3 regions of the Enterococcus avium genome follow, and region 3 is predicted to be linked to each of the others. Evidence: predicted binding sites of a transcription regulator. Region 3 holds the regulator's gene; each other region holds the start of a gene.
What was found. The regulator NrdR, encoded in region 3, represses ribonucleotide reductase genes. The targets are predictions, from matches to a motif close to ACACNATATATNGTGT.
Positions count from the first base shown of each region.

Region 1: AUF14_RS11650 (deoxynucleoside kinase) is a predicted target of NrdR. The motif match lies at 1,984-1,999, and genes of this name have one in related genera.
Region 2: AUF14_RS19785 (deoxynucleoside kinase) is a predicted target of NrdR. The motif match lies at 1,708-1,723, and genes of this name have one in related genera.

Region 1 is NZ_NBSL01000002.1:2,317,265-2,321,568, reverse strand. Features, by position in the region: gene mvaD (diphosphomevalonate decarboxylase) at 1-744, opposite strand, end outside; gene mvk (mevalonate kinase) at 737-1,678, opposite strand; gene AUF14_RS11650 (deoxynucleoside kinase) at 2,059-2,715, shown strand; gene AUF14_RS11645 (glycoside hydrolase family 13 protein) at 2,741-4,304, opposite strand, start outside.
Region 2 is NZ_NBSL01000003.1:868,289-872,592, reverse strand. Features, by position in the region: gene pnuC (nicotinamide riboside transporter PnuC) at 48-791, opposite strand; gene AUF14_RS19785 (deoxynucleoside kinase) at 886-1,593, opposite strand; gene AUF14_RS19780 (SIS domain-containing protein) at 2,139-3,143, opposite strand; gene AUF14_RS19775 (SIS domain-containing protein) at 3,162-4,217, opposite strand; gene AUF14_RS19770 (PTS system mannose/fructose/sorbose family transporter subunit IID) at 4,233-4,304, opposite strand, start outside.
Region 3 is NZ_NBSL01000002.1:1,028,185-1,032,488, forward strand. Features, by position in the region: gene polA (DNA polymerase I) at 1-379, shown strand, start outside; gene mutM (DNA-formamidopyrimidine glycosylase) at 428-1,261, shown strand; gene coaE (dephospho-CoA kinase) at 1,265-1,864, shown strand; gene nrdR (transcriptional regulator NrdR) at 2,048-2,521, shown strand; gene AUF14_RS05400 (DnaD domain protein) at 2,533-3,846, shown strand; gene dnaI (primosomal protein DnaI) at 3,846-4,304, shown strand, end outside.

The sequences.
Region 1 (4,304 bases), 1.3 Mb from region 3:
TGCTAAAGTGGTACCGTGCATTTTCAATGCACTGGCTTCGGTTACTTCGCCTAAAGCAGTGAAATCTTTTTCAGCGATTGCTTGCTTTGCCTTAGCTAAATCTGCTGGTACAGTTTGTAGCCAGCCATCATAAAAAGCAGAAGTTTCCACAGTGCGCTGCATGCCATCGCGACTTGAAACATCTTTTTGTGCATCATTGACGACGACAAAGATCATACTTAAGCCATCTTCAAAGCCGCCGCTGGGAATATTGACAGCATAAGAGGTTTCATCAGAATCACCTTTTTGCCATTCCGCAAAACCGCCGTAAATGCTGCGACAGGCAGAACCAGAACCACGACGTGCGAGACGAGACAGCTCTGCAGATGAGAGCTTCAAATCTAATGCGGCACTTGCGGCACCTGCTAAAGCGGCCAATCCGCTAGCAGAAGAAGCCAAGCCTGCTGCGGTCGGTACGAAGTTTTGACTTTTAACAATCGCTCGCAAGGAACAATCGGCTTTGTCGCGGATGACATTAAGAAAGCGACTCACTTTTAAGGTCGCTTTCGAATCTTGTAGTTGATTGTCTAAATAGAATTGATCTTCAATGAGCTCTTCTGAAAAGGTCACATGTGTTTCTGTATAAAAAGCATCCAATGTCAGCGATAAGCTGTTGTTCATTGGGATGATTAATTCTTGGTTTTCTTTGCCCCAATATTTAATCAAGGCAATATTCGTATAAGCTCGAGCTTTACCACTAAACATGTGCGTACACACCTAACCCTTCGATCCATGTATTTCGCGCACCAGCATCCAATAGAATTTGCTGCAGCTGACGTCCGCTAGTCTCATCTTCTGCCAGAGCGATCATGCAGCCGCCACGTCCGCCGCCCGTTAATTTTGCTCCCAGGGCTTGATTTTCTAAAGCTGTTTCAATCAAGTGGTCTAAGTGACGATTGCTGGTACCTAATAATCGTAATAAGCCTTGTGCCTGATTCATGCAGTCGCCTAAATTCCGTGGTTGGTTTTGTAAAATGGCTTTTTGTGCTTGGCTAGTTAATTTTCCTAGTGTCTGCATTTGCTTATTAGTTTCATAGGGACGCATCTCCATTAATTTTGCGATGTCTTTAACCGCTTTACGTGTCTGTCCCTTCACACCTGTATCTGCCACGACTAAAAAGGCATCCATATTTAACTGGAAAGGTTGGAAACCAATGCCTCTTTGGTAAAGGATCGGTTCAGTACCGCTGATGGTTGTCGCATCAATACCGCTAGGATTGCCGTGAGCAACCGCTTCAGCTTGATTGACAAAATGCAGTACGCTATCTTGTGTAGCGGGTTCTTCCATCCAGTCAAAAACAGCACGTGTAATTGCGACCGCTACTGCTGCACTAGAGCCCATTCCCCGTTCAGCGGGGATGGAGCTTTCAATTTTTAAATAAAATGGTTCTGGAATTTTAAAATGCTTCACTAAATACCATAGTAAGACCGTCACGTTGCGCATTGTGTTTGGGGCTTCTGAAAGCGGCCCATGGAAGAAACTAGATTCGATCCATGATTCTACTTTATTTGCGCGGACCGTTGCTTGGATGCCCGTTCCTGAAAAAGGAAAGGCAATCGCTGGTTCCCCGTAGACAACTGAGTGTTCCCCCATTAAGATGATTTTCCCGCTGGCATAACCCGTGCCAATCGATTTCATTCAAAAAACCCCTATTTCGTTTTAGAGTCGTTCTTTCTCATAAGAAAAATTAAAATATTCTTGTTAATATTTATTTTAATTGAACTGTTCTTGTAGTAAAAACAATTTGTTTTCATTTTATCTTTTACTAGAAGTGCTAACAGAAACCTTACTTAGTAATAATTTCCTACTTTAGTCTCTTCCCATTTTACTCAGAGAAGACGGACAAGTAAACGAAACGACTGAAAAGTTTTTGAAAATCAGTGATTTTTTAAACATTCTTTAGAAGAAAAAAGTGATTTTTTAGATAGGTATTTTGATTGACGATACAAGATATTGGGGGTATATTAGAAAAGTTGAGAAATAATTACTATATTTTGTATGAAGTGAGTTGGAGGTTTATGAGCGTGATTGTATTAGCAGGTACCATTGGAGCAGGGAAATCAAGTTTGACCGCGATGTTGTCAGAGCATCTAGGTAGTCAGGCTTTTTATGAATCAATTGATGATAATGAGGTATTGCCGCTGTTTTATGCTGATCCAGAGCAATATGCTTTTTTATTACAGATTTATTTTTTAAACAAACGGTTTGACAGCATCAAAAAAGCAATGCAGGATGACAATAATGTGCTAGATCGCTCAATATATGAGGATTCTTTATTATTCCATCTAAATGCCGATCTTGGTCGGGCAACGGAGACAGAAGTGAAGGTTTATGATGAATTGTTGGCGAATATGATGCAGGAATTGCCTTATGCCGCTCACAAGAAGCATCCAGATTTGTTGGTTCATATCCGTGTTTCTTTTGAAACGATGATGGAACGGATTCAAAAGCGTGGACGTGAATATGAACAACTGGAATTTGATCCAACCCTTTATGATTATTATAAAGAATTGAACAGCCGTTACGATCAATGGTATGAGGACTACAATGAGAGTCCTAAAATTCAAATCGACGGGGATCGTTTGAACTTTGTAGATGATGCTGCCGCACGCGATGAAGTCATACGCTTGATTGATGAAAAAATTTTAGAAGTCCAAGGTGTCGTATTCGAATAATGAAAAGATGCTTAATCTTAATTGGTTAAGCATCTTTTTTTACCACCACCGCTTCAAATGGTCGCAATGTCATTGTTTTTTTCCATGACGAATCTTGATAATTCGCCAATAAAATCATGGCTGGTGCGTTTACCCAGCGATTGGGTAGGGTGACAGACTGCGACTGGTCACTCAAATTTGTGAGGACATACGCTTCCTCTAAGTCTAGTTTGCGGGTGTAGGCCCAGACTTTGGGATGTTTTGCTAGTTCGATATGATAATTACCGTCTAGAAAAACAGGAAATGACTTTCTCAGTGCAATCAATTTCTTGTAATAGTTTAATGGAGAAAACGGGTCTGCTTCCTGAAGTGCAACGTTAATCTTATCCGTGTTAGGATTGATCTTCATCCAAGGGAGATTTGTTGAAAAGCCGCCAAAGTCAGTCCAGTGCATGGGTGTTCGAGAATGATCACGGGTCCAATGAGTGATTAAACGCAAGGCTTCTTCTGGTGGAATTCCTTTATTTAGACAATCATGATACGCCGCTAGTGAATCTGTTGCATTGACCTCTTCAATCGATTCGAAAGGGAAGTTCGTCATTCCTAATTCCTGACCTTGATAAATGAAAGGTGTCCCTCTCAATAGCATATAAGCAGTAGCTAGTGCCGTAGCTGATTCATGGGTTTCATTGCCAAAGGTTGAGTTGCTGCGGGGATTATCATGATTATCGGTATACAATGCATTCCATCCTAGCGGCTGCATGTCTTTTTGCCAGCGGGATAATACCTTTTTGAAGCCCAGCAGATCGCCTGTTTCAGAACCGGGTTCACCAGTTCGAACCTGATGCTCCAGTTCGAAAATCATATCGATATAGCCGCTCTCTTCATCGGTCCAAAAGGGGGCTGTTTTACTATTCACCCCGCTTGCTTCACCGACAGTCATGATGTCATAGCTTCGGAAAATCTCTCGCAATTCGGCCATATACGTTTCGATTCCGACAACATTCATGAAGGGCGCCCAAGGGTTAGTCGTGATTTTAAAATCCCAAGGTTCTTTTTGAATGTGGCTGATGGCATCTAAACGAAAACCGTCAATGCCGAAGTCCAGCCACCAGCGAATCATTTGGTAAATATTTTCCCGCATCGCTGGATTTTTCCAATTTAAATCAGGCTGCTCTTTAGCGAAGACGTGAAAATAGGCCTGTTTTGTGTTGGGATCATAGGTCCAGGTTGATCCGCCAAAAAAACTTTGCCAATTATTCGGCATTTTCTCCGGCGTCGCATCGGCCCATAAGTAATAGTCGCGATAAGGATTGTCCTTGCCTTTTTTTGATTCTATAAACCAAGGGTGCTGATCGCTGGTATGGTTGACAACTAAATCCATAATAAGACGAATCCCCAGCTCATGAGCAGCAGCCAACAAGTCTTTCAAGTCCTCAAGTGTCCCAAATTCAGGATTGATGGCTTGGTAATCTGAAATATCGTAGCCATTATCTACATTTGGACTCTTGTAAATAGGATTTAGCCAAATAAAATCAATGCCTAGCTCCTTTAGATAAGTGAGTTTTGCTTGGATACCCTTTAGATCACCGATACCATCATCGTTACTA
Region 2 (4,304 bases), on a different contig from region 3:
TCATGATTGTTCTTGTTGCCAAATAATAGAACATCACTTTTTTAAAATTAGTGACTCAGATGATAATACTCTTCTTCCATCCGCTGCATTCTTGCACGTTCCTTTTTGTTGTACCAAGGAGAAACAGTGAAGGCCAACACATCGTTGATCAAATAAACCGAGCTGTTGACAAACATCGCTAAGCTGGCGGAGCCATGTCGGAATGAAATGAACCAAAGAACCATTTGGGCAAGGCCTGAAGCCAGCCACCAGAAATATTGATTGTTGTAGCGTAAGAAGCTGATAATTCCGGCACTCAGACTAATAGAAAAGGCAATCGCATCAATCCAAGGCCGGGGATCGTCGGTGAAGCGTTGGATCAAATAACCCGATACAAAATAAACGATAATGGTACTGATAATCGCAATCCCCCATGTTTTTCCGGTGAACTTGCGGATTTTTGCGGCCATGTTGTGATTCCATTCCTTACTTAATAAAACAGGAATATCAAGGGTGATCATATAGGCGATCTGTTCGCCGATGCTTAAATAATTCTTCGCTGAATAGCCAACATAAATAAAGCAGATTGCCGATATAATTCCTAAAATACCATTGACCGATTTTGCGGCATTAATGGACAGAATACATAAAACCCCTAAAGTTGTACCGATGAAGGTAATTACAGTTAGAAGGTTGATCGGTTGGTTAACTAGCGTCATCACCTGACAGCCTAGACTGAAGAAAAAGAGGTAATAATTTTGTTGCGGCCAGCCTTTTAACTGGTGAAGTAAAAATTTAAAATAATTTATCATGGTGGAGCTCCTCGTTATAAATATTTAGGGATTCATCTTTATATCTATACCCTCGAAAAAACAGACGTTCTTTAATTCTCAAATAAAGGACCTATTAAAAAATTCCTTTTTCAATATTTCCATTTGAATAATAACAAGGACTTTTCAGTTCCTGCTGATTCAACTTATTCGTTTCTTCTTTGATCAGCTTGATTACTGTTTCAGCAGCCTGCGGATCAGCGACAAAATCGTAGTGATCGCCGTCGATCTGGATTTTTGGACAAATATTAAAATTATCATACCATTGCTCATAACGCTCGTTGACCATTCGATAATAATCATACAGCTCAGGATTTGCGGCAATTTGTTCGTAATCTCGCCCACGCTTTTGAATCCGATCCAGCATCACATCAAAGGAAACCTTAATATGAACCATTAAATCAGGCCGTTTCTTTGGTGCGGCAGTCTCCAATTCCTTCAACATCGTGTCCAATAAGTTGTCATATTGCAGCACTTCCTGTTGACTTACGCGCCCAAGATCAGCATTCAAATGAAACAGTAAACTGTCTTCATAAATTGAACGATCAAGCACGTTATCCGCTTGCTTCAAGGCATCCTTCATCGCCAAAAAGCGTTTATTTAAAAAGAATATTTGCAGCAGAAATGTATATTTTTCTGGATTCGAGTAAAACAACGGCAATACTTCGTTATCATCCACGTTCTCGTAAAATGGTTTTGAATTCATTTCCTGCGACAACATATCTGTCAAACTACTCTTCCCTGCACCGATTGTGCCAGCTATTAATAGCATCGTTTCATCCATCCCTCTCTCATTAAAGTAAGAATTTATCTTTTAAATCCTTGATAATAGTACTCCTAATTTTTTTTGATGTAAAGACTAGATTTTGTGTCTAATTAGTGATATACAAAACCGACAACACAATATATAGTGTTGTCGGTTTCAAGAGGTTGTATGCACTTTCTTTGCTATGTTGACGATTTTTCTCAAAAAGTCAGACTCACCGATAACTCTTTTTTCAGTACTATTCTTCTAAAACCGTGAAAATAGGGTCTTTTCATTTCGCATACGATCCGACTATACTTCTCGTATGTTTGATCTTCTAAGTTGAAGACTTTACTAACCACTTTTAATCCTGCAAAAAGTCGGACTCGCTGCTATCTCTTTTTTTGGTACTATTTTTCTAAAAACGTGAAAAATAAGTTTATTTTCGTTTCGCATACGATCCGACTATACTCCTCGTATGTTTGATCTTCTAAATTGAAGACTTTACTAACCACTTTTAATCCTGCAAAAAGTCGGACTCGCAAAAGAGACCTCTTTACTTTATGCAAAGAGGTCTCAAAATATTAATAATCAAATTGACGGTAGTAACGACGAATGTCTAATGGATGGCAATTTAATTTTTCAACATGGGCATCGATTCGTTGGGTGACACAGTGCATTAATAAATGCGGTAGCACTCGGCCGCGATTTTTCTCGCTGATGCCTTCGATTGGGTAATCCTTGGAATCAATGAAGGTATAGTTTCCACAAATACGTGGTAACAGATTTTTCACTCGCTCGGCTAATGGACGCTGCTCATCTTCACCTAAGAACAATGTTACTGGTGTGGTTTCATCCACGATTTCTAACGTTCCATGTAAGAATTCAGCAGCGTGGATTGATTTAGAGCGTAACCAGCTTTGTTCTTCCCAATAGCACATCGCGTATGAGTAAACGGCGCCCCACTGATTACCAGCCCCGATAAAGTAATGCATAGCATCGTGACGATGTTTTTCAGCAAACGCACGGCCAAAGTCTTCTGCTTGTTTTTCTGCTTCGACTAACCCTTTGGCTAAATGATTTTCCAATTCCTCATAATACTCTTCATAATCTGGAAAATCGCCATTCTTGTTCATTAAACGATCCGCAACCATGAAAAATTTGATTTGCTCAGTTCCAGGATTCGGATAGGTAATCACGTGATCACAGCTTTCAGCCAGTTTCGTGCCTGCCGTATCAATGAAGCCTAATAATGTCGCACCGACTTCTTTAATCATATCCACTGCCTTCACGACTTCTTCCGTTGTGCCTGTTACTGAAGAAAGAATCACTAATGAATCCTTCGTCAATCTGCGATTACCCGTAGTGTAATATTCAGCAGCGTGCTGCACATACACTGGCAAATCACTACGACCGTTAATATACGTTACTGCCTGCATAGCAGAAGCATAAGTACCGCCGATTCCTAAATAAAATATATTGTCGTAGCCTTTTTCCCAAACCTCATCAACAATTTTTTCGACCTGTGGGCGTAGTTCTAAGGCTCCTTGGATATCATCAATTTGCTGCTGTTCATTAAATTTCAACATGTCATAAACTCCTCAACTTTATATTTTACTTTTTAATACTGCGTCAAAATCATCAAAAATTCGTTTGCTTAAATCAATTCCCTTCGCCGTTGCCGTGCGATACGCCAGCAGTTGGAATGGAATAATCAATACTAATGGCGAGAAAAGCTCAGAAACTTTGATATCTAAACCTAAAGTATCGTTATCAGAAGCTTTTTCTGTCGTCACCCTCAGGATTTTCCCAACAGAACTATCCATATAAGCTGCTAAAGCCTGTGATCTTTCAAGATTCACACTAGGTGTTTCGATAAAGAACAGCGTATGTTCCCAATCAGCTTCCAAATATGGACCATGCATGTAAGCTTCTAATTCAAAGCCTTGACTAGGTCGGCGTACAGTTTCAGTGAATTTCGTTTCAAACTCTTTGGCTGTTCCCCAGTTCGGTCCATAACCTAGTGCAACGAAACGTCCGCCAAGCTTCAGCAGGTTTTCGTGCTGCTCAAAAAAGTCATTGGATTTTGTGATCACACTTGGAATATGCGTAATCAACTCCGCTAATTCTTCCTTAAGGGCATGAAGCTTTTGCTCGTCAATATGTTTTTTCGAAACGCCGACTTTGATTGCCAGCAGGATCAATTGTAAAATTGTTGCTGAGAAGCCTTTTGTAACAAAGCCAACGGTTTCGATTCCCATGTTTAGGTCAATGACTTTATCAACCACTTGAGCAATTGGACTTTCTACATCGCTGGTTAACACGATCCGTTGAATCTCGGTGCCACTTAATTCCTTCATCGCATCGACTGTCGAGGCACTTTTACCGCTTTGGGAAACGCCGATAATCGTATCGGTTCCTTTGATCAAGCGCCCATAATGATTGAAATTATAGGGTTCTTCAATTGTAATCGTGACATCCGCCAATGTTTCAAACGCGAACTTTGCTGATAAACACGCATTGTAAGAGGAACCAGTCGCTAAGATCGTGACAGTATTCATTTCTGCCAATTGTGTATCCGCCGAAAAATCATACTCGGTTAAAATTTTCGTCAATGTTTCTTGTTCTTGATCAATATAATCAAGCATTGTCATTGTTGACATGTTTTCCCTCCATTCTTAAAAGATCCCGATTAACGAACCAAGGATGCCGAAAACAGCTAAGCCTAATAAAATCGTCAAGGCTTTGAC
Region 3 (4,304 bases):
AGAAAGCGTACGTGAGGCTAAAGATAAGGGCTATGCTGCCACACTTTATAATCGACGACGCTATTTACCAGATATTAATGCGCGAAACTTCAATCTTCGTTCATTTGCAGAGCGAACAGCCATAAATACGCCAATTCAAGGAAGTGCAGCAGATATCTTAAAACTTGCAATGATTGAGATGGCAAAACGTTTGAAGGAGGAAAAACTACAGGCGACGATGCTGTTGCAAGTACACGATGAGCTTGTTTTCGAAGTTCCAGAAAGTGAATTGGAACAATTAGACAAATTAGTCAAAGAAGTGATGGAGAACACTGTTCAGTTAGATGTCCCGTTGTTAACCGACAGTAATTGGGGCAAAACGTGGTATGAAGCAAAATAAAAAGAAGCTGGGAGAAATTCCAGCTTTTTGATTTAGGAGTGAAGTAAAATGCCAGAATTGCCAGAAGTAGAGACTGTCAGAAAAGGTTTGGTCTCTTTGGTTAAGAATAAAACGATTGCGAAAGTTGATGTTTATTGGCCGCGCATTATTGAATTTCCCGAGATCGATATTTTTCAGCAGCAATTGATCGGTGAAACAATAGAAACAGTGGATCGACGTGGAAAGTACTTGATCTTTGAATTTACACATTACGAGATGGTTTCACATTTACGGATGGAAGGAAAGTATGAATTTTTTGATCAGCCGACTGCGTTAGACAAACACAGCCATGTTCGTTTCATTTTTACTGATGGTTCTGAGTTAATTTATCATGACGTACGTAAATTTGGTCGAATGGCTCTATTGAAAAAAGGAACGGCGAAAGAGTATAAAGGTTTGACGCGGTTAGGCCCTGAGCCGACAGATGCGGATTTTGACTTAGCTGATTTTAAAGTTAAATTGAAAAAGGCTTCCACCATGATCAAGCCTCTATTACTAAATCAAAAAATCGTGGCAGGCTTAGGAAACATCTATGTTGATGAAGTCCTCTGGTTAGCGAAGATTCATCCTGAACAACCGGCGAATACGTTGAGTTCTCAAAGTGCTCGCCAGTTGCGTGAAGCGATTATCGAGGTGATCGGAAAAGCGAAAGAGGCAGGCGGAACGACCATTCGAACCTATTTAAATGCGCTTGGAGAGGCTGGACATTTCCAACAAGAATTGCACGTCTACGGACAAACTGGTGAACCGTGTTCGCGTTGTGGCACACCAATTATCAAAATCAAAGTAGCGCAAAGAGGGACACACCTTTGTCCTCATTGCCAAAAACTAAAGAAGGTGTAGAATTTGAGCTTTGTATTAGGTGTTACTGGTGGTATCGCTAGTGGAAAATCAACGGTTGTAGATTTTTTTAAGGCAGAAGGATTTCCAGTTGTTGATGGAGACATTATTGCTCGGGAAGTCGTAGAGCCGGGTACTGAAGGACTGATGGCTTTAGAGAAAGTTTTTGGTAAAACAATTTTGCAAAACGATGGTAGTTTGGACCGCAAAAAATTGGGAACTTTAATCTTTCAAAATGAGCAAAAAAGACATCTGTTAAACAAAACACTTGATCCATTTATTCGTGATGAAATAAAAAAACAAACACTAGAGGCAAAAAAAGGAAGTCACTTGGTGATTGTTGATATCCCACTCTTATTCGAAGGACATTACGAATCAATGATGGATGAAGTGGCAACAGTTTATGTTACACCAGACATCCAATTGGAACGCCTGATGGCAAGAAATAATCTTTCTGAAGAAGAAGCTTTAAAACGCATTAATAGCCAGCTTCCGTTAGAGGAAAAGAAAAAAAGAGCGGATTTCGTATTTGATAATTGCAATTCACAAGAAACAACGCGTCAAGAGGTTCTTAAATGGTTAGAAAGAAAAAAATTTGTTTCTTAAAGAATTCAGCGTCGTAGCTTTACGACGCTTTTTTTAGTGGGCTGGTTATGGTAAACTCATGTTATATAAACAAAAAAGTTTTCTTTCAAACCTGTTTTTGTTTTTGAGAAATTATTCTATATAACAAAAAGATATTCATACAAAGTGAGTCATTCTAATTAATAAGAAAGTGCGGGTGAAATTATGCGTTGTCCAAGATGTAATCATAATAATTCACGAGTAATTGATAGTCGACAAACAGATGACGGGCGAGCGATCCGCCGTCGAAGAGAATGCGAGAGCTGCGGGTTTCGTTTTACGACCTTTGAGCGTATTGAGGCAGCTCCTTTATTAGTTGTTAAACGAAATGGGGATCGCGAAGAGTTCAGTCGTGATAAAATTTTACGCGGGTTGATTCGCTCTGCAGAAAAACGTCCAGTAGCTATGGAACAGATGGAACAGATCGTGGATCATGTAGAAAATCGTGTTCGCAGTATGGGAGAAAATGAAATTCCTACGAGTCAAATCGGCGAATTTGTCATGGAGGATTTAATGGAAGTGGACGAGATCGCCTATATTCGTTTTGCGAGTGTTTATCGACAGTTTAAAGACATGTCTGTATTCTTGAAGGAATTGCAGGAAATCGTTGACAAAGCAAAGTCAACAGATGATGAGTAGGAGGCTTTTTAGTGGCAGAAGAACTAAAACCCAGCACCTTTTACACGGTCTACGGTGAGCCACAACTTGATCAAAGCAAACAGGATGCGTTGCTTTATTTATATCAGCCGATTATCGGCAGTAACGCATTAAGCTTATATTTAACTTTTGTTAGCGATGTTAGCATAGAGGGTAAGAGTGCCAGCCTCATGCATACGGATTTATTAGCTGCAGTGGATACTGGACTGATGAATCTGGTGAAAGCGCGAGAACAATTAGAAGGCATTGGTTTGTTAGAAACGTTTCAAAAAACAGATAATGAAATTGGCATGAGTTTGCTCTATCAGCTTCACCCTCCATTGATTCCAGAGAAATTTTTTCAAGATCCTTTGATGGCTTATTTACTGATGGACAAGGTAGGAAAACGACGTTATGAACGTTTAGTTGAGCGCTTCAAGCCGAAAACCTTTGAAAAAGGTGAAGTCAAGAATATTACCAAACGTTTTCGTGAAGTTTATCGTTTCGATGATAAAGCTTTTGCCAGCCAAAGTGAAAGTTTAGAACAAACACAAGAGGCTTTTTCTACCCAAACAGATTTTGATTGGTCATTGTTTACGCAACAGCTTAAACGCTTTAATTTGTTTTTGAGTTATGATGATCGTGAAAAGCTGCAAACCTTTCAAACTTTGTATGGCTTGAATGAATTGGATTTAGCAGAGTATGTAGCGAAGGCAAGTGCTGGTGAAAAAAACGGGTTGAATTTTAGCTATTTACGTCAGCTGATCAACAAGGAAAAACGTCCCAACGTATCTGCTGAGCCTAAAGAAACGATGATCGATAGCTCTGCCAATAACGGAAGTTTTTCTCCGCAGGAATTAGAGGTCATTGCTCAAAGCAAAAAAATTGCGCCAGTAACATTTTTACGAGCGATTAAACGCGAAAAAGGCGGATTTGAGACAAATACGGAAGTTCGATTGCTAGAAGAATTGATTAGTCGCAATTTGTTACCGAAAAGCGTCATCAATATAATCATCAATTATATTTTGGTCATTCAAAACCAAGCGGTAATCAATGCGAACTATTTGAATGCTATCGCAAATGATTGGGCACAGAAAAAAATTATCAGTCCTGAAGCGGCAATCGCCCATGTACGTGAGAACAATCAAAAACTGGTTCGCAAACCTCAGACCAGTCGTCCAGCTTATCAAAAACGCGGAGCGGGTCGTAAAGAAGCGTTGCCAGAGCACATCAAACAGCCACCTAAAGAGACCAAATTAACACCGGAAAAAGAAGCAGAATTGAACCGTAAATTAGCGGAATATTTAAGTAAAGAAGGTGACGATTAATGGAAGATGTAGGAAAAGAGTTGAATCGCATCATTAAAAGCCGTGGGGTCGATGGTCGTTACCGCCAAATGATGGAAGAAGTTTTGGCCGATCCAGATGTTCGTCAGTTTATCGAAGAGCACAAAGAAAAGCTGACACAAGAGGATATCGAAAAATCCTTTGCGAAATTATATGAGTTTGTTCAAGAAAAGAAAAAATATTTAGCTTCTGATCCAACTATGATTGCACCGGGTTATGAACCGCAATTGAGTTTAAACTTTCACTTTATTGATGTGACCTATGTACCGACAGATGAGCTGTTGCGTATGAAGCGTGAAGAGGAAATCCGCAATCGCGTGAATTCGCTAGATATGCCCAAAGATATTCGCAAGGCCTCGATTCGCACCTTTGAGGTTACCTCTGGGCGTAGTGAAGCATTGGAGGCTTCTCTGGATTTCATTAATCAATATGAGGCAGCA